DNA from 4 places in the Brenneria izadpanahii genome. Region 4 is predicted to be linked to each of the others. Evidence: predicted binding sites of a transcription regulator. Region 4 holds the regulator's gene; each other region holds the start of a gene.
What was found. Region 4 encodes PurR, which represses purine synthesis genes. Its sites were predicted from a motif close to CANGCAAACGTTTGCNTG; they were not measured.
Positions count from the first base shown of each region.

Region 1: HC231_RS19710 (NCS2 family permease) is a predicted target of PurR. The motif match lies at 3,569-3,586, and genes of this name have one in related genera.
Region 2: gcvT (glycine cleavage system aminomethyltransferase GcvT) is a predicted target of PurR. The motif match lies at 2,953-2,970, and genes of this name have one in related genera.
Region 3: purT (formate-dependent phosphoribosylglycinamide formyltransferase) is a predicted target of PurR. The motif match lies at 3,014-3,031, and genes of this name have one in related genera.

Region 1 is NZ_CP050854.1:4,428,446-4,433,774, reverse strand. It holds gene HC231_RS19730 (TOBE domain-containing protein) at 1-409, shown strand, start outside; gene HC231_RS19725 (hypothetical protein) at 623-853, opposite strand; gene cspA (RNA chaperone/antiterminator CspA) at 1,424-1,642, shown strand; gene lpxP (kdo(2)-lipid IV(A) palmitoleoyltransferase) at 2,024-2,953, shown strand; gene HC231_RS19710 (NCS2 family permease) at 3,703-5,070, shown strand.
Region 2 is NZ_CP050854.1:4,484,509-4,489,837, forward strand. It holds gene gcvP (aminomethyl-transferring glycine dehydrogenase) at 1-1,198, opposite strand, end outside; gene gcvH (glycine cleavage system protein GcvH) at 1,312-1,704, opposite strand; gene gcvT (glycine cleavage system aminomethyltransferase GcvT) at 1,806-2,906, opposite strand; gene HC231_RS19980 (alpha/beta hydrolase) at 3,317-4,783, opposite strand; gene alsS (acetolactate synthase AlsS) at 5,104-5,329, opposite strand, start outside.
Region 3 is NZ_CP050854.1:2,162,209-2,167,537, reverse strand. It holds gene HC231_RS09670 (DNA polymerase III subunit theta) at 306-536, shown strand; gene HC231_RS09665 (S9 family peptidase) at 834-2,870, opposite strand; gene purT (formate-dependent phosphoribosylglycinamide formyltransferase) at 3,074-4,252, shown strand; gene HC231_RS09655 (bifunctional 4-hydroxy-2-oxoglutarate aldolase/2-dehydro-3-deoxy-phosphogluconate aldolase) at 4,331-4,972, opposite strand; gene zwf (glucose-6-phosphate dehydrogenase) at 5,132-5,329, opposite strand, start outside.
Region 4 is NZ_CP050854.1:2,696,919-2,702,247, forward strand. It holds gene rnt (ribonuclease T) at 1-618, shown strand, start outside; gene grxD (Grx4 family monothiol glutaredoxin) at 702-1,052, opposite strand; gene HC231_RS12140 (C40 family peptidase) at 1,396-2,235, shown strand; gene cydH (cytochrome bd-I oxidase subunit CydH) at 2,314-2,403, opposite strand; gene purR (HTH-type transcriptional repressor PurR) at 2,779-3,810, shown strand; partial or broken gene cfa (cyclopropane fatty acyl phospholipid synthase) at 4,157-5,316, shown strand.

The sequences.
Region 1 (5,329 bases), 1.7 Mb from region 4:
TCAACTAGCTGGCGTTGTAACTACAATCGTAGAAGGCGCCGTTAACAATGAGGTTGTCCTCAAGCTGGACAGCGGTGATTTGCTGACGACCGTGATTACCAAGGCAAGCAGTACGTCTCTGGGTTTGGCTCCCGGTAAACCGGTTATCGCACTGGTGAAAGCGCCCTGGGTTATTATCGCTTCAGTGGACTGCGGCCTGAATTTTTCCGCCCGTAATCAGTTAGCGGGTAAAGTGACGAAGGTAGAGAAGGGCGCGGTTAATTCGATGATACATATTGAAACCAGCAATGGTTTAACCCTGACATCCAGTATCACCAACGAAAGCCTCGATGAAATGGCGATTGCCGATGGGAGCGAGGTGATTGCGTTGATTAAGGCTTCCAGTGTTATTCTGGCTACCAGGAAATAATAGTCATAGTTCAAGTTGCCTGTGCGTTGGCCGCGTTACCCGGTTCTTTCCAGGTGCCCGCCCGTTGAGGACTTTCGCAACTCGAATTATTTAAGCGATATGTTTTTATTTTTCACGTTATTACGTTGTGAATTTATCGGTATTCATCTCCAGTTCAACTCCGGTCGCTTTGTTTGATTAAACGACCGGAGTATTCGACTGGCGGCATGAATGCTACTCTTTTGCGTGAGCATCCTGATTCTTTTCCAGAATGGAAATGGCGGTCATCATACCTTCTATATCTTCCCTTTTTCCCATTTCACTTAATTGCACATACATGAGATCAAGCAACGTTCGCGCATTTACCGGCCGGCCTTGAGTGCAAACCGATACGACCGTCTGACCAATAATTGTCTCAACACGCGATCGTTGTGCCGGATACCAGGTTAAATTATGAATATTCATTATATCTCTCCGGCTTTTTTTCATAGGGCATCATATCATCTTTGCAGTAAACAATGGGAAATAATGTCAATGCAAAAGAATGAGAATGAATAGATTTATTTGGATATAAAGTGATAATTATCATCGGGATGAGTGAATGATATCCCCGTCATTTTTCAAGTCGCGGGCGCGTTGGTTTTGCCGTTCGTCGTCTGTAATGGGCTAACGCTTCGCATTGTTCAAAACGGCAGCGTTTTATCCTGCGCCTCAAATTTTATTGAGTTTAATTACTTGTTATTCCTCTTTATCAATGATTTCTGCTTAAAAAGAACGCTTAACGCATTATCCGCCATTTGTGTTTTTTGAAAATAAAAGGCTTGCTATAAAAATGTGTTCATGCGTTAATGAGTCATCGGCCTGGAATACAGACCTATTTATGTAAGACATTGTAATTAAGCGGTTCCTAGTTCAAGCGATGCATCCAGTCTCTTATCCGACGAATTTCCTTTTTATAAGTGCCCATAAGTAATCACTGTAACAGACCCTACTCCGCCCTATAGTGGCTATCTAAATATATAAAGGAAATTTTCTATGTCTAATAAAATGACTGGATTGGTAAAATGGTTTGACGCTGGCAAAGGTTTTGGTTTCATCACCCCGACCGACGGCAGCAAAGATGTATTCGTTCACTTCTCCGCCATTCAAGGCCAGGGTAACGATTACAAAAGCCTGGACGAAGGCCAGAAAGTTGAGTTCAGTGTTGAAAGCGGCCAGAAAGGCCCATCAGCAGTGAACGTTAGCGTAATCTAAAGGTCTTTGACCGAAGATAATTGACCGGCTTGCGCCGTTGCTCAAATATCATCGCCGAAAATACCTGATTATGCATAAGCCCCGCAGATATTCTGAGGGGCTTAATTATTTCTATTGTTACTACTCCTCACCTTGCGCCGAAACGAGTATGATGGCAACCCGAAGCCGTCGCCGGCCGGTTGGACTCGTTCACTCCTATATGATCCCCTCCATAACCAGCCTTCCCATATCGGTTTCAAACATGAAATTTAGACGGTTCGATTGAATTTCATACAGTGTAGAAACTATATACAATAAGTGGTGTCACAGTAGTCGTAGCGCGGCGAATGCGAATGCGATTCTTTATGCGGTACGCGTTATGATCACTTAAAGACGAATTTGATGAAAATTAAACAAAAATTCACCAGAGTATTACTTCATCCGCGTTACTGGCTCACCTGGTTCAGTCTAGGCATTCTGTTCCTGCTGGTTCAATTGCCTTACCCGTTGCTGATGAAAATCGGCGGCAGCGCAGGGCGTTTTTCCCGATTTTTTCTAAAACGCAGAGTGGCTATCGCTCGGCGTAATCTTGAACTGTGCTTTCCCGATATTTCCGCCGAAGAGCGGGAGACGATGATCGTCAATAATTTTTCTTCGTTGGGGATGGCGCTGGTGGAAACCGGTATGGCCTGGTTTTGGTCGGATCGCCGGGTTCGCCACTGGTTTGATGTCTCGGGGCTGGAAAACTTGCAGCAGGCTTGCGCAAAAAAACGCGGGGTGATGGCCATCGGCATTCACTTTATGTCGCTGGAGTTGGGTGGGCGAGCGATGGGGCTGTGCCAGCCGATGATGGCAATGTATCGTCCTCACAACAATAAGGTGATGGAACTGGTGCAAACGTGGGGACGTTCCCGCTCGAACAAGGCGATGATCGATCGTAAAGATCTGCGAGGTATGGTTCATGCCCTGAAAGGCGGCGAGGCCGTGTGGTTCGCCCCGGATCAGGATTACGGTCCGAAAGGCAGCGTTTTCGCTCCGTTTTTTGCCGTGAAAAACGCCGCGACCACCAATGGCACCTTTACTATCGGCCGCTTAGCGAAGCCATCCATGATCACCATCGTTTTAATCCGTAAACCGGATGCATCCGGGTACAAGCTGGTGATTCAGCCCGAACTACAGGATTATCCCTATCACGATGAACATGCCGCCGCCAGCTACATGAATAAAGTGATAGAAAATGAGATCATGCGGGCGCCGGAGCAGTATCTGTGGCTGCATCGCCGTTTTAAAACCCGTCCGGCTGGTGAGGTCTCTTTATACGCCGGAGTGTGACGAAGAGACGTGAGTTATCAATTCTTTTTCATCAACAAAAATGGCTGCCTGTCGGCAGCCATTTTATGTTTAACGGAAGATAGCGCGGGGATTAAACACAACGATAGGTTTTGCCCAGCGCTTCTAATAATTTATTGATTATACGGACAACTCTCATCTTTATTCCCCTCACTTTCTTTGCAATCAATGATTGAAAGTACCAAAGCCCAGGTTGATGTTTTCAAACATAGCGATGATTTTATTCAGCAGCTTCATTTTTCAAACTCCCATCAGTGAAATTGTATCTGTGATGTATCTCACGTTTTGAAGAATACTCGCGCTGATACGCTTGGTCAACTTTTTTGTGATACTAATCACAAAAATATGAATTTCTAGTTTGTTTAAAATAAACCGGCATTTTGATTGGTTGTTTTGCGCGGCGCGCAGGGGCTTCCCGCTGAGCTTTTTGACCGTTGTAAATGGCAAGCGCCCCGTGACGTCGGCCGGGCATAGGTAAGACATAAGTAAGGCATTGGTAAATAGTCTTGATTAGCAGTTGAAATGGATGCCGGGGAAGCAGGATAATCTTTCGCTTACAAAAAGTAACCTGGCAAAATTATGAGGTTTGCATTGAACGAAGTAATCGTTTGCGTGCAGGGCCTCAAGGTTTGGATGCATTGGTTATACGGATGCATACCCAGTGCAGGGCTGGGTGAACCACCTACGATTTACCTTAAATAATAATGACATTTCATTCAGGGGATACCACCATGTCGAATACTACTCGTCAGGCTGATGGTGCGGCGCGTCCGCATGGCGCGCTTGATGCATTTTTCAAAATAACACAGCGCGGCAGCAATGTGCGCCAGGAAGTGTTGGCAGGGTTAACTACGTTTCTGGCTATGGTTTACTCGGTTATCGTTGTACCGGGCATGTTGGGTAAAGCCGGTTTCCCTCCGGCCGCGGTATTTGTCGCAACCTGTCTGGTCGCCGGATTCGGCTCATTGCTGATGGGGCTGTGGGCCAATCTGCCGATGGCCATCGGCTGCGCGATATCTCTGACCGCCTTTACGGCATTCAGTCTGGTATTGGGGCAGCAGATTAGCATTCCGGTTGCGCTGGGCGCGATTTTCCTGATGGGGGTTCTGTTCACCATCATTTCCGCCACCGGGATCCGCTCCTGGATCCTGCGCAATCTCCCGCTTGGGGTGGCGCACGGAACCGGTATCGGCATTGGTTTGTTCCTGTTGATTATCGCCGCCAACGGCATTGGCCTGGTGATAAAAAATCCGATTGACGGTCTGCCTGTCGCTTTGGGCAACTTCACCTCTTTCCCGGTTATCATGGCCTTGATAGGGCTGGCCGCTACCATCGGGTTGGAAAAACGCCGTGTTCCGGGCGGCATTTTATTGGTGATCATCGTCATTTCCATTATCGGTTTAATCTTCGATCCGAATGTGAAATTTCAGGGCTGGTTCGCCTGGCCTAGCTTGAGCGGCGAGGATGGTTCTTCACTGATTTTCAGCCTGGATATTATGGGCGCGCTGCAGCCGGTGGTGTTGCCCAGCGTTCTGGCGTTGGTGATGACGGCGGTATTTGATGCGACCGGTACTATTCGCGCGGTTGCCGGTCAGGCGAACTTGCTGGATAAAGACGGACAAATCGTCAATGGCGGTAAAGCGCTGACGTCTGACTCCGTTAGCAGCATTCTTTCCAGTCTGGTTGGGACATCTCCGGCGGCGGTTTATATTGAATCCGCCGCTGGTACGGCAGCCGGCGGTAAAACCGGTCTGACCGCGACGGTCGTCGGCGTGTTGTTCCTGCTGATCCTGTTCCTGTCCCCGCTGTCTTATCTGGTTCCCGGATATGCGACTGCGCCGGCGCTGATGTATGTCGGTTTACTGATGTTGGGCAATGTAACCAAACTGAACTTCGACGACTTTGTTGATGCGATGTCGGGTCTGGTGTGCGCGGTGTTTATCGTGCTGACCTGTAACATTGTGACCGGCATTATGCTGGGCTTTGGTTCGCTGGTGTTGGGACGTATTTTCTCCGGCGAATGGCGGAAACTGAATATCGGCACCGTTCTTATCGCCCTTGCTCTGGTGGTGTTCTACGCCGGCGGTTGGGCGCTCTAAGCCGTTTTGAATTTGAGTTCGGGGGATCGTGCCGCCCCCGAACTCGGCTATATCTTTCCCGTCTTGCTTATCACTGCGAATTTCCGTATCCCGCCAATGCGGCGGCCGTTTGCCGCCGCGTCTTACTCTCTGATTGCAATGGTTTTTCCCCCTGCGCGGTGAACTTTATGTTTCTCTGCGCGGCTTCATTTGTTATCAGTTGAAGTTTGGTGTGTGAAAATACGAAAAATATAAATTTTTCCGCTCAGAAATTCATTTT
Region 2 (5,329 bases), 1.8 Mb from region 4:
CGGCTTTGTCGTCCACCTCGACGGTCAAGGTGTCAAACCAGGTCTGATGGCGCAATTTCAGCCCGCTCTGGCGTAGTCCGAGCGCCAAAATATCCGTCAGACGATGGATACGTCCGGCAATACGCCGCAACCCTTCGGGGCCATGAAAAACCGCATACATGCCGGCGATATTGGCCAGCAGCACCTGTGACGTACAAATGTTCGAGTTCGCTTTTTCACGGCGGATGTGCTGTTCGCGGGTTTGCATCGCCATGCGTAACGCGGTGTTGCCTGCGGCATCAACGGAAACGCCGATAATCCGCCCCGGCATGGCGCGTTTGTATTCATCGCGGCAGGCGAAAAACGCCGCGTGCGGACCGCCGTATCCCATCGGCACGCCAAAACGTTGAGCGGACCCAAAGACGATATCCGCCCCCTGCTTACCGGGCGCGGTCAACAGCACCAGCGCCATGATATCGGCGCTAACGCAGCTGACCACCTTACGTTTTTTCAGCTCCGCCATCAGGGCGCCATAATCATGCAACTCGCCGGTCGTACCGGTCTGTTGCAACAACACGCCGAACACGCCGTCGTCCGTCAGCGCCTGCTCCGCTCTACCGACCACTACTTCAAAACCGAAGGTTTCGGCGCGCGTGCGCACCACATCCAGCGTTTGCGGATGAACGTCATCGGCAACGAAGAAACGGTTGGCCTGTTTGAGTTTGCTGATGCGCTTCGCCATCGCCATCGCTTCCGCCGCCGCCGTCGCTTCGTCCAGCAGGGAAGCCGAAGCCAGCTCCAGCCCAGTCAGATCCTGAGTCACTTGTTGAAAATTCAGCAACGCTTCCAAACGCCCTTGGGAAACTTCCGGCTGATAAGGCGTATAGGCCGTGTACCATCCCGGATTTTCCAGCACGTTGCGTAAAATCACCGGCGGCATCAGCACGGCGCTATACCCCATGCCGATATAGCTTTTATAACGCTGATTCTGGCCGGCGATCGCTTTCAGCTCGGCCAGCGCCTGATGTTCCGTCGCCGCATCGCCGACCGCGGGCGGGCTGGGTAACTGGATATCGGCGGGCACGATCTGCCGGATTAACGCATCGAGCGAATCCGCGCCGACCGCGGCCAGCATCTGCTGTTGCTGCCCGGCGGAAGAACCAATATGACGTTCCACGAAAGCGCTGTTATGTTCAAGTTGACTGAGAGTCTGGGTCATTACGAAAATTTCCTGCATCAAACATTCTCTGCGTCACACCCGGCGGGATAACCCAGAGCGAGGGAACAAAATAAAACGCCCCGGCTCAACGGAGTCCGGGGCGCAGTCACGATTTATTCGTCTTCTTCCAGAGCGGCCTGATATCCCTCGGCATCAAGCAGTTCGTTTAAGTCGGACTCGTCGGACGATCTGATACGGAACAGCCAGCCATCGCTATAGGGCGCGCTGTTAACCAATTCCGGCGAGTTTTCCAACTCTTCGTTGACTTCGATGATCTCGCCGCTGATGGGCGCATAAATATCGGACGCCGCCTTGACCGATTCGGCCACGGCGCAGTCATCGCCGGCGGAAACGATAGTGCCGACTTCCGGCAAATCGATAAACACCATATCGCCCAATAATTCCTGCGCGTGTTCGGTAATACCGACGAGATAGACGCCCTCACCTTCAGACAGCACCCACTCGTGCGAAGCGGTATATTTTAATTCTGCTGGTACATCGCTCATTGCCACCCTCTCCTTCCTTCACAAAACGGTTAAAACTGAACCGCATACCCTTGAATTTACAAGCCGCGGCACGGCTGGCCGCGGTTGAAATCCGGATAGCGTTAATATTGAACAATAGCTTTTCCGGCACGGACAAAGCCAGGCTTGGTGACATGCACCGGGAGTTCGCGATTGCGGATTTGAACAATCGCCTGTTCGCCAATGCCGGCCGGGACGCGCGCCAGCGCAATGCTCACGCCAAGCGTGGGTGAAAAGGATCCGCTGGTAATCACGCCTTCCCGCATCACCCCTTCACTATCAGTAAAGCGCACTGGCAAATCATTACGCAATACGCCTTTTTCCGTCATCACCAATCCGACTAGCTGCTCAGTTCCCTTTTCCCTCTGACGCTCCAGCGCTTCACGGCCGATAAACTGGCGATCTTCCGGCTGCCAGGCAATCGTCCAGCCCATGTTGGCGGCCAGCGGCGAAATGCCTTCATCCATATCCTGGCCATAAAGGTTCATCCCGGCTTCCAGACGCAGCGTATCGCGCGCGCCCAATCCGCATGGCTTGACCCCGGCCGACAGAAGCTGCTGCCATAGCGCAACAACCTTCTCCTTCGGCAGCGCGATTTCATAACCGGCTTCACCAGTGTAACCCGTCGTGGCGATGAAAAGATCGTCGGCCTGAACGCCGAAAAACGGCTTCATACCGGCGATCTTTTCACGCTGGGAATCATTGAGCAGACTCTGCGCCTTTTCCTGCGCCCGCGGCCCCTGAACGGCGACTAACGCCAGATCGTCACGCTCGCGGACATCCACCATAAAAGGCTCGGCGTGCTGGACGATCCAGGCTAAATCTTTTTCACGGGTCGCCGAATTCACCACCAGACGGAAATAGTCTTCCGTAATGAAGTAAACGATCAGATCGTCGATAACGCCGCCGGACGCGTTCAACATGCCGGTATAAAGCGCCTTGCCGGGCTGAGTGAGTTTGGCGACATCGTTCGCCAGCAGATAGCGCAGAAATTCGCGGGTTCTGGCGCCGTGCAAGTCCACGATGGTCATATGAGACACATCAAACATACCGGCATCACGACGTACGATGTGATGCTCATCAAGCTGTGAGCCGTAATGCAGCGGCATCATCCAGCCGTGAAAATCAACCATTTTGGCACCGTCTGCCAGGTGCTGTTGATACAACGGAGTCTGCTTAGCCATCTTTTCCCTCTGTTCGGAGCACTGCGTTCGGGCGGATTACGGCCATCACGCAAACGATATCTTGTTAATGAACTTACCACTGAAACGCCGGTTAAACTATCCCCTTAGCCATAAGATAATCTATATGGAAAAGGTTCCGCCCCCTAAGCGGCCAAACCGCCATAAATAGATATAAACTCCAAAAAATAAAAAATTATCAGTATAAAAATAATGAAATTGAGATTAATGATAAAATTATTGACATGAAAACTGGATTGGTTAGTAGTTAATAGCGCATAAAACACACCACAATCATTAGTTAAAGTAATGCGAAAAATGCACCAAAATTAGATTATTTCAACCAATCCCCCGCCAACCGCCGGGGATTGGCTGAGTGATTGACAAAATTATTGACGATGAAATAACGCCGACTATTGCGGGATCTTTCCCTCGATACGCTGTATCAAATAGGGAAAAAACGGATTGGAGGAGAGCCGCAGTAAAGTATCCAGATCCACGACCAGCACCGAACGTTCGCCCCGCGCCGCGATCATGCCCAGCGGCAGGCCGAATTCGCGGGGATTCTGCGAAAAACGGCCATACAGGGAATCGCTATCCGGAAAGGGCAAGGCGACGTGCGACAGCGAGTAAACGTCGGGCGGATAATCAATCTGCAAATCGCGGGAGCGGCTTTGCCTCTCCCCCGCCTTTACGTCAAAAGCGACGGCATGCGCACTGTCCGGCGCCGCATTGGTAATGACCGTGGTGTCATAATGACGCGGCGCCGGCGGTAAAAGCTGGCTGACGGCGCGATCCGCCGAACCACGCAGCAACGGCCCGAAGTTGATGGTGCGATTCACGTCAAACAGCACCAGTTGGCTGCCGTTCGCCGGTAAAAGGTCATAAAACGCCGAAATTACCGCCTGAGTGCTCACGGTGAAATCCATCACGGACTGAAAAGTCAGTACCGGCGGCAGTTGCGCCAAAGCGCGATGCTGCGCCTTACGGGTAAGCTGCCTCTGCAGTTCATGGGTTAATAGCCAGGACTGGCGCGCCCCGTTGACCGGAAACGAGTTATATTTGAACGGATTAAACTCCGGCAAAATTCCCAGCCAGGCCGATTTGGCAAACGCCGGAAATACCGCCGGCAGCCCCGCCAGCCCGGCAAAGCGGGCATAGCTGGTAACGCCGATCATCGGAGAAATCAGGATCAGCTGCTCCGGCCGCGCCAGCGTGGGGTCATCCAGCGCATCCAGCGCATACTTCAGCACCAGCGCGCCGCCGTTGGAAAAGCCCACCATGTGCAGCGGCAATGCCTGGCCTGAAACCTGCGCCAATTGATGCTCCGCCTCGCGTACCGCCAGACGGGTGGCCGCCAGCCAATCCCGCCAGTGAGTATCGGTCAAAGCGCCGGGCACCGTACCGTGCGCCGGCAGGCGAATGCCGACCACGACAAAACCGCGCTGGCGATAACGTTCGGCGATATGCCGCAGGCTGTAAGGGGAATCCGTTAGTCCATGCAGCAGCACCACCGCGCCTTTTGGCGCGCCTTCCGGCATCAGTTCATAAGAACGATTCCAGTCATGCTGAAACTTCCCCGGATACACCGGGCTGCCGGAAAAATAACGGTTGATGGGGCGCTGTTCGTCATCATCCAGCTCCTGAGTCACATGCTGATTGACCTGCTGGAAAATCGTCTCTTCGGCGCGCAGATAGGCCGGCCAGTCGGCGCGATCGAGCTCGTCCGCCGAAAGTTCATCCGGCACAAACGTATGCCAGGGCGCCAGGGCCGGGCCGCGTTGGGTGTCATAAATCCGAATAACCAGCAATGTCGCCGCCGCCACGATACAAATAATGACGCAGCGTTTAATCATCCGTTTGGCAGACCTCATCAGCATGGTGATATTCCTTCCGATTTACCGTTTTACTGGCTGTTTTCACTTCGGTTTATAGTAAACCTTTATGCAACATTCAGCGTACCAGCCCGGCAACGTATACGGTAGCGCGGAAAACACCGCTAGATAGACGATAACCGCTTTCGTCAACGCCGGACAAAAGCGGTTATCGCCGCCGATCCTCCTCGTCATCCCCGCGCAGGCGGGGATCTACTTTCAGGCAGCGGATTGATATCAGGAAGATTCACGCCTGCGCAGGAGCGACGGATTGGGGTTCGGTATTACCAAGTCTGCTTTGTCAACGGTCTGAAAAGCGGCTCGTTTTATATCAGCTGACTGATATTCAAATCCTCCATCAAACGCTGATTGTCCGAATAGTCCACCGGGATGGCGATGACCGCCGGCCCCTGCGTATCCATGGCCTGCCGTAATTTGCTGACTAATTCATCTTCCGATTCGACCGCAAACCCCTTGGCTCCGAACGCTTCCGCATACACTTTAAAATCGATCGGACCAAATTTAACGCCGGAAGCGCGGTGATACTTTTTC
Region 3 (5,329 bases), 530 kb from region 4:
TCTGGCAGGTAGATGATTTGCCGCTTATTATGCCTGAAGATAAAAAATAAAAACATCTTATTAACTAAATTAACAATAATTATTTTTACGTTTAAAATCATTAAGATAGTAAAAGTTGATTGATATTGATTTTTATTTCCAATAAATATTTCGTGATTATTATTGATAATAATTTCTATTATCAGAATGCGAATTAAATAAAAGATTAACTTATTAGGTCATTTCAAACACATTGCTGAGACTTGCCATTTTCCTGCCTCTGATTTACCTTGACGCACAAAGCGTCTTAGCAGGAGAACCTCCCCATGGGATATAATTTGGCAGATCTTTCCAAAGAAGAGATGGACAAGGTTAATGTGGATCTGGCCGCGTCAGGCGTCGCCTTCAAAGAACGTTATAACATGCCGGTTATTCCTGAAATGGTAGAAAAGGAACAACCGGAACATCTGCGCAGCTACTTCCGCGAGCGCGTTGGCGTTTACCGCCAGCTCTCTTTGCAGTTCTCTCGTTTGCCTTACGAGCCGAAATCGAAATAGCATCTTTCGCTCACTATGCCGGCGACACATTTCCTCTCAATAAAAAACATTTTCCCCTTGCATCTCGCGCCAAACAGGAGGTTAATGTACTGGCAAACCAACCTTTTACCAAGCGAGGTCAGAAATGAGTAAAGGAATGGACAGCAAAAAGAACAGCAAAAAGAAACCCCTGAAAACCGCAGCAGAAAAGCGCGCGGAAAAAAAGGCCAAGAAGGCGCAACCACAGGCGGATACTATTAAGTAAAGTCAACAATGCTGATCGGTAAACCCGCTATCAGCGGGTTTACTCTCATCGGTTCAGTCAGTTTCAAGCACCATCAGTAAGAACGCATACTCCAGCGCAATATCCTCGTAATGTTTAAAACGCCCTGACTTCCCGCCATGCCCGGCATCCATATCGGTATACAACAGCAAAAGATGTTGATCTGTTTTCATCTCACGCAGTTTCGCTACCCACTTTGCCGGTTCCCAATACTGAACCTGCGAATCATGTAATCCGGTGGTAACCAGCATATGCGGATAATCCTGGGCCGTTACTCCATCGTACGGGCTATATTGCTTGATATAGTTATAGTAGGTGAGATCGTTAGGATCGCCCCACTCATCATATTCACCGGTGGTTAAGGGAATAGATTCATCCAGCATCGTGGTCAGAACATCGACAAACGGAACCTGGGCGATAACGCCTTTAAACAAATCAGGCGCGAAATTCGCTACCGCCCCCATCAATAGCCCGCCGGCACTGCCGCCCATGGCAAACATTTTTTGCCGATCGCCATAGCCTTTTTCCGCCAGCGCCTGTGAAACATCAATGAAATCGGTAAATGTATGCATCTTGTTCAACAAGCGTCCGTCGTCATACCACTGTTGTCCCAGCTCTCCGCCGCCGCGAATATGGGTCAGCGCGAAGACAAAACCTCTATCCAACAGGCTTAATCGGCTAACGCTAAAATCCGGCTCCATACTGCTGCCATACGCGCCATAGCCATATACCAAGATGGGATTTTGGCCCGGCTTGAAATGTTCGCGGTGGTACACCAACGAAACCGGAACGTCAACGCCGTCCCGAGCGGTAATCCACAAACGTTCACTACAATAATTATCCGTAGTGAAGTGCTTTACTTCAGCCTGTTTGAGCAATTGCTGCTGACCGGTATCCATGTTCAGTTCATAAAGTGAACTTGGCGTAGTCATGGAGGCATAGCCATAACGCAACAAAGCGGTTTCCGGCGTCGGATTATAGGATAGCCAGGTGACATAGCTGGCGTCATTGAACGTAATATTTTTCTCTTCCTGGGTTTGCCAGTGAATTTGCCGCAGGCAGGTTAACCCCTTCTCTCTTTCTTCCACCACCAGCCAGTCACGAAACAGCTCAAAGCTTTCAAGAACGCGATGTTCCCGCGGCGCGATCAGCGTTTCCAGTCTCTCTTCCCCAATATCATTGGTGCGGTACAGACCGAAGTTTTTCCCCTCCCGGTTGGAACGCAGATAAAAGACGCCCCGATAATGGTCTACCCAATATTCATGATCCTTACGCCGGTCGATAAACACCTGCGGCGCCGCATCATTAGCCGCCGCATCGATCAGCAAAACTTCCGTGCTGGTGGTACTACTGAGGTAAATGGTGATGTAGCGTTCCGACGTTGTCTTGCTCAGACTGACGTAATAGGTGTCATCTTGCTCTTCATAGACCAGTTCATCGCACGCCGGATCGCTTCCCAACCGGTGGCGATAAACCTGATACGGCAACAAGGTTTGCGGATGTTTGCGGACATAATAGAGCGTGCTGGAATCCGCCGACCATTCAGCCCCGGAAGACACCTTCTCGATGACGTCCGGCAGCCACTCGCCGCGGCTAAGATCGCGAAACCGAATGTCGTATTGCCGCCGGGACAGGAAATCTTCCGATATCACCAACACCTGATTATCAGGACTGACTTCCAACACGCCCAGACTATAAAACTCATGATTTTCCGCCCGCTGGTTTCCATCCAGCAATGTCTCCCATTCATCCGTTACATTTTCGGGCTGGCGTCGGTAGATAGGATATTCCTTACCCGGCTCATAGCGACTCTGATAGCGGTAACCGTTTCTAACGTAGGGAACCGACATATCCTCCGAGGGTATCCGGGCGACCATTTCTTCATACAGCGACTGTTTCAGGCCGTCGTAGGAGGCCATTATCGCACTGCTGTAGCTATTCTCCTGCTGCAAATAATCCAATACCTCAGGATCGGCCCGCTCGTCGTCGCGCAGCCAATAGTAATTATCGATACGGGTATCATTGTGGATAGTCAACGGATAGGGTCTTTTTGCTGCTTTCGGTGCTGTCATGGTGCTCCTTCTGTTCTGGAATAAAGCCCTTGGATCAGGAATAAAACCGTGCTGAGATCAAGAGTGGCACGATTACCCGGCGATGCCAAGCGAGGAGAATCCCCGTCGCTCCGCATCCGCCCCCTGACGTCGCCTCAGATGCGAACGCAAACGTTTTCGTTTATACTGCGCCCATTTTTCACAACCAGATCAGGTATCACATGATGTTAACGATTGGAACTGCCCTGCGTACTGATGCCACTCGCGTGATGTTGCTGGGCTCCGGCGAGTTGGGCAAAGAAGTGGCGATCGAATGCCAGCGCTTAGGCCTTGAGGTTATCGCGGTCGATCGCTATGCCGACGCGCCGGCCATGCAGGTTGCTCATCGAAGCCACGTCATTAACATGTTGGACGGCGAAGCGTTAAAAGCATTGGTTGAAGCCGAACGCCCCGATTATATCGTGCCGGAAATCGAAGCGCTCGCTACCGATATGTTGGTAAAGCTTGAACAACAAGGACATCACGTCGTGCCCTGCGCGCAGGCTACGCTTCTGACTATGAATCGGGAAGGCATTCGCCGCCTGGCCGCCGAAACGCTGGGCGTTCCTACCTCAAGTTACCGTTTTGCCGACAGCGAAACGCGCTTTCGGCAGGCCGTAGCGGAAATCGGTTATCCCTGCATCGTTAAACCGGTGATGAGTTCATCGGGTAAAGGACAAAGCCTGATCCGTGAACCTCGGCAATTAGACCAAGCCTGGCAATACGCCCAGCAGGGAGGTCGTGCCGGCGGCGGTCGCGTTATTGTCGAAGGGCTGGTCAATTTCGATTTTGAAATTACCCTGCTGACGATCCATGCGGTGGATGGCATTCACTTTTGCGAACCGATCGGCCACCGCCAGGAGGACGGCGACTATCGCGAATCCTGGCAACCACAGCGAATGAGCGCGCTGGCGCAAGAACGGGCGCAAAAAATAGCCGGCGATGTGGTCAAGGCGCTGGGCGGTTACGGATTATTCGGCGTTGAGCTGTTTGTCTGCGGCGACGATGTCATTTTCAGCGAAGTTTCGCCGCGCCCGCATGATACCGGCATGGTAACGATGATTTCTCAGGATCTGTCGGAATTCGCACTCCATGTTCGCGCTTTTCTGGGATTGCCAATCGGCGCCATTCGCCAGTACGGCGCAGCCGCTTCGGCCGTGATTCTGCCGGAGTTGGAAAGCCGGAATGTACGCTATCAAGGACTGGAAAGCGCGCTGCATCCCTATACGCAGATCCGTCTGTTCGGTAAACCGGAAATTAACGGTAAACGCCGTATGGGCGTCGCGCTGGCAAGCGCATCAACCACCGATGAGGCCGTCATATTAGCAAAAAACAGCGCATCAGCCGTTAAGGTCAGCGGTTAACTTGCGCTGATAGTAAAAAGCCACCCATAAATCATGGGTGGCCTGAGAATAAAACGGTATAGATTTATAGATTAATGATTACGCTTTCGCCCCGGCAACGGCCTCACGCGCCAATTCGGTGATACGCGCGTAGTCGCCGCTTTCCAGCGCATCATTCGGCACCAGCCAGGAACCGCCGACACACAGTACGCTTTTCAGCGCCAGGTAATCACGGTAATTCTTCGGCGAAATTCCCCCGGTCGGACAGAAACGGATCTGCGCAAACGGTCCGGCAATCGCCTGCAACGCTTTCACGCCGCCATTGGCTTCCGCCGGGAAGAACTTGAACTCACGCAAGCCATAATCCATGCCCAGCATCAGTTCAGATACGGAGCTGATCCCCGGAATTAACGGAATGCTGCCTGCGGTTGCCGCTTTCAGCAAAGATTCGGTCAGCCCTGGGCTGATGGCGAATTGCGCGCCGGCTTCAGTCACGTCGGCCAATTGCTGGGGATTGGTTACCGTACCGGCGCCGACAATCGCTTCAGGAACTTCTTTAGCAATGGCGCGGATGGCGTCTATGGCGCAGTCGGTACGCAGCGTCAGTTCCAGAACGCGAACGCCTCCTGCGACCAGGGCTTTTGCCATCGGCACCGCGTGCTCCAGCTTGTTAACCACAATAACAGGAACGACCGGGCCCGCAGTCAAAATTTGTTCCGCGCTCGTTTTCCAGTTTTTCATCAAAAGTTATCTCCTGTCATGCCCGTGGGCATCATTAATGATATAGCGCGCCCCTGCCACAGGGGTCTGCATAAATTGCAGACGTCCGACCGCACCGTTAGCCATACATTAAAACTGTACTTACCGGATGAGTTATGACTTTCGTCAACAACTCAAATGCTACTCAAATTCATTCCAGGAACGTCCGTCGCGGGTGATCATCGCAACAGAGGCCACCGGCCCCCAGCTTCCCGCCTGATAAGGCTTCGGCGCATCGTTATCCATTGACCATGCGTCCATAATTGAATCAACCCACTTCCAGGCTTCTTCAACCTCGTCCCGACGCACGAACAACGCCTGAATTCCGCGCATGGTTTC
Region 4 (5,329 bases):
CCAGTGGTGATAGATGTTGAAACTGCCGGATTTAATGCTAAAACCGATGCATTACTGGAAGTTGCGGCGATAACATTAAAAATGGACGCCGATGGTTGGTTACAGCCGGATGAAACTTTACATTTTCACGTTGAGCCGTTCGAAGGCGCAATATTGGAACCCGCCGCCCTGGCGTTTAACGGTATCGATCCCAGCAATCCGTTGCGAGGCGCGGTCAGCGAATACGAAGCGCTGCATGAGATCTTTAAAGTAGTGCGCAAGGGATTAAAAGAACAGGGCTGCAACCGCGCCATTATCGTGGCGCATAACGCCACCTTCGATCATAGCTTTATGATGGCGGCGGCCGAACGTTGCAGTTTAAAACGCAACCCGTTCCACCCCTTCGCTACTTTCGATACCGCTGCGTTAAGCGGGCTGGTGTTGGGTCAGACCGTTCTGGCTAAAGCCTGTATTACCGCGGGTATCGATTTTGACTCCAGCCAGGCGCATTCGGCGCTTTATGATACCAGGCAGACCGCGCTGCTGTTTTGCGAACTGGTTAACCGTTGGAAACGGATGGGCGGATGGCCTATCGCGCTTGATGAAAATCAATCAGAAAAAACATCCGCCGCAGGTTAGAGCGCGTGAAAAGAGAGAGGGCGGCCTATGCCACCCTCTTTTCATTTCGCTCAAACGGTTATCCGCATCGCATTCCGCCGGGCTTATTGCTGCCCTTCCTGCTGGGATTTATATTTTTCCGCCGTTTCTTTAATCAACTGCTGCAATTCGCCGCGTTGATACATTTCAATAACGATGTCGCAGCCGCCGACCAACTCGCCGTCGACCCACAACTGGGGGAATGTCGGCCAGTTGGCATACTTGGGCAACTCGGCGCGAATGTCCGGGTTCTGCAGGATATCGACATAGGCAAAACGTTCGCCACAAGCAGACAACGCCTGTACCGCCTGCGCGGAAAAACCGCAGCTGGGCAATTTAGGGGAACCTTTCATATACAGCAGGATCGGGTTTTCAGCGATCTGGCGCTGAATTTTTTCAATTGTCGTTGTCGTCATTCTCTTGCTTCCTCAAACCTATAGGATGGCTAACGTCACGTTCATTAACCATGAGTATCATCAGATGCGCCGCTACAGCGCTATCTACTCAACCACATTGTAACGAGGGCGACGCCCACAAAAAAACGCCATTTTTTGTGTGGCTATCTCTTTACCCTACCATAGATTACATGTGATGAAACTCACAACAAAAATTGCTGGTAAAACCATCGAAAAAATCGCCATTAACTTTTTTTCACTATTCTGTGTGAATAAAGCGCCTAATCCCACTTTTTTATAATGCCGTTTTCGGGAATACTGTGCGCACTTAGTGATTTAATGACGATAATCGATCGCGGCTATCATGCGTTTATTTACTACCATTTTTATAGTGTTTTTCAGTAACCTATTCCTGAATCTGGCACAGGCGGCGCCTCATACGCCGAATTTGCCGCCGCGAAAAGCCAGTGTGAACAGCGTACCCGACGGGGATCATAAAAAAACCAAGCCGACGAAGAAAACGCCTCAAAAATCGCCGGCGCCGGTAAAAAACAAAGAACCCGCCGCCAGCAAAACCGACTCCGCAGCTAAAGTTAAAACCCCTCGCCTCGTGAAACGTAAACCGGAACCGGCGCTATCGAGAACCAAAAGCAGTACCCCGGCATTAGTTAAACGCAATCTCAAAAAAACGCATGCGGGAAACGAATCCAGGCTGGCTTCCGCGCGGACCAAAAAAAGCGCGTTGAAAGGCGAGGCAGAAAAAGGCTTAACGCTGAGCGAAGCCCATAAAAAACGCTATCAGCATGCTAAATTGACGGCGATGAATAAACTGATGGGCCAAGTGGGCAAACCCTATCATTGGGGAGGCTCATCGCCCTTTACCGGATTCGACTGCAGCGGTTTGGTTTATTACGCCTATAAGGATATTGTAAAAATCCCCATCCCCCGCACCGCGAATGAAATGTATCACTTGCGCGACGCCGCGCCGATTAAAAAAAGCGAGTTGGAAAGCGGCGATTTAGTTTTCTTCCGCATCAACAACCGTGGCGCGGCCGACCACGTGGGCGTTTATCTGGGAGATGGAAAGTTTATTCAATCGCCGCGTACAGGCTCTGATATCCGCATCAGCAAATTGAGTGAAGATTACTGGCAGGATCATTATGTCGGCGCGCGGCGCGTCGTCACCCCGCAGACTATTCGCTGAAAGCCATATAGAAGTTCGGGCGCGATTGAACGCGCCCGAACGGATAATGACGTTAACGGCCATACGGCTCGCCATCAATTAATTCATCACAGCCACAAAGCTAAATATAATAATCATTACCAACGCGCCGACGGTGGCGAACAGCGACAACTTCAGGTCAGTATCCATAGGCGTTTCCTTTGTGCATACAAGTTATCAGAAGACAGCATCGACCATCTTTGTAATCCCAAGCCAACGTTGGGCTAAAACAACATACTGTATAACTGTAGCAATTCTTGCACAGTCCGACGGAAAAAACTCATACCTGCATATCACTAATAGTATAAATTACCGCTTCCACTTTCGTGCTAAATCGGACAAAATCCGCTGTTTGATGGCACGCCGCGTATTGGTCGAAAAAGTCAGCCTTGCCCCTTCAGGTACAACATTCGGCATTCTCCTTCTGAAATTCTGTCTTTTTATATAGAAAGAGAACTTTAAACGTAGGCAAACGATTAACAATATACTTACGACTGCAATGAGTCGGTTAGGAGTCATTTTTACATGGCAACGATCAAAGATGTGGCAAAACGTGCTGGCGTTTCGACCACAACCGTATCGCACGTGATTAACAAAACACGTTTCGTCGCCGAAGAAACCAAGGCCGCCGTAAGGGCCGCCATTAAAGAGCTACACTATTCACCCAGTGCCGTCGCCCGTAGCCTTAAAGTCAATCACACCAAATCCATCGGGCTATTGGCGACATCCAGTGAAGCGCCCTACTTTGCTGAAATCATCGAGGCCGTTGAAAACAGCTGCTATGCCAAAGGCTACACGTTGATTTTGTGTAATTCGCATAACGATATTGATAAACAGCGCGCCTACCTTTCCATGCTGGCGCAAAAGCGCGTCGACGGGCTGCTGGTGATGTGCGCGGAATATCCCCCCCAATTGCTCGCCATGCTGGAAGACTATCGCAGCATTCCGATGGTGGTGATGGATTGGGGCCAGGCGCACAGCGATTTTACCGATACCATCATTGATAACGCCTTTGAAGGCGGTTATATGGCGGGTCGTTATCTTATCGAGCGCGGTCACCGGGATATCGGCGCCATTCATGGCATCCTGGAGCGAAACACCGGCAGCGGCCGCCATCGTGGTTTTTTAAAAGCGCTGGGCGATGCCGATATTCAGATTCATGACGAATGGATCGTTCAGGGCGATTTTGAGCCTGAGTCCGGCTATAAAGCGATGCACCAAATTCTGGCGCAGAAACATCGCCCCACGGCGGTTTTTTGCGGAGGGGATATTATGGCTATGGGCGCGATTTGCGCGGCGGATGAACTGGGACTTCGCGTTCCTCAAGACATATCGGTAATTGGTTATGACAATGTCCGCCATTCCCGCTTCTTCACCCCTGCGCTGACCACGATTCACCAGCCCAAAGAACGGCTGGGGCAATCGGCTCTTGCGATGCTGCTGGACCGTATCACCAGTAAGCGTGAAGATGCGCAGGTCATCGAGGTGCATCCGGCGCTAATCGAGCGCCGCTCCGTTGCCGACGGTCCATTTCGCGATTACCGGCGTTATTCCTGAGTTACGCCCGCACTTTTATATCCCGCCCGGAACAACGCGTCCCGCCGCTGCTTCAGCCAATTTATACTTGTACCCTGGCTGAAGCAGTCATAAACTAATTAGCGGCTTTAGCGACAACAACCATATTTATAACTATCCTTTAGTGTTAAACGCATACGGAATATGCGTATTTATATTAAGGATGAGTGCCCCTACGTGTTTACGTACCGGCTTTTTTCTCTTCATTTTCCTCTTTGTCATTCAGAGGGTAGACGATGGGTTATACCCACCGATGCCGTTAATGGGTAAAAAATTGTCTATGCTTTCCTTGCAGTTTTCACCGTAAGCAGCAAGGTAGGGAGAAATTATGAGTTCATCATGTGTAGAGGATGTAGAAGACCAGGCGCGACATGACAGCTCCTGGTTTCAAATTGTCCGTGAAATGCTGGACATGGCCGACGTCAAAATCAACGGTTCGCGCCCTTTTGATATAAAGGTTAAAAATCCTGATTTTTTTAAACGTGTATTGCGTGAAGGCTCATTGGGATTAGGTGAAAGCTACATGGATGGTTGGTGGGAATGCGAAAAGCTGGATATGTTTTTTCATCGCATACTGCGCGCCGGTCTGGATAAAAAAGTTCCCCACCACTTGAAAGACATTCTGCGCGTTGTCGCCGCAAGGCTGATTAATCTGCAATCCAAAAAACGCGCATGGATTGTCGGTAAAGAGCACTATGATCTCGGCAACGACCTATTTTCGCTGATGCTGGATCCTTACATGCAATACTCTTGCGGCTACTGGAAACAGGCAACCACGCTGGAGCAGGCGCAAGAAGACAAACTTCAGATGATCTGCGAGAAGCTGCAACTGAAACCCGGAATGAAGCTGCTGGATATCGGCTGCGGCTGGGGCGGACTGGCTGAATATGCCGCTCGTCGTTATGGCGTATCCGTCAGCGGCGTCACCATTTCCAAAGAGCAGCAAAAGTTAGCGCAACAGCGTTGCAAAGATCTGGATGTCACCATTTTATTGCAGGACTACCGCGATCTGGATTTACAATTTGATCGGGTCGTGTCCGTCGGGATGTTTGAACATGTGGGCCCAAAAATTACGATGCCTATTTCCGGATCGTAAATAAGAACCTTAAGCCGGACGGATTATTTCTGCTGCATACTATCGGCGCGCAGAAAACCGACTCCGAGGTCGATCCCTGGATCAATAAATACATTTTCCCTAACGGTTGCGTCCCTTCCGTCCAGCATATCGCGCAAGCCAGCGAACCCTATATGGTGATGGAAGACTGGCATAATTTCGGCGCCGATTACGATCGCACCTTGATGGCATGGTACGAACGTTTTCAGCAGCATTGGCCTGAACTTTCCGACCGCTACTCCGCGCGTTTTCGCCGTATGTTCAGCTACTACCTTAACGCCTGCGCGGGCGCGTTCCGAGCCCGGAATATTCAGCTATGGCAAGTCCTATTCAGTAAAGAGGGTATCGAGGGGGGATTGCGCGTTCCGCGCTAATCTTTTTTAGATA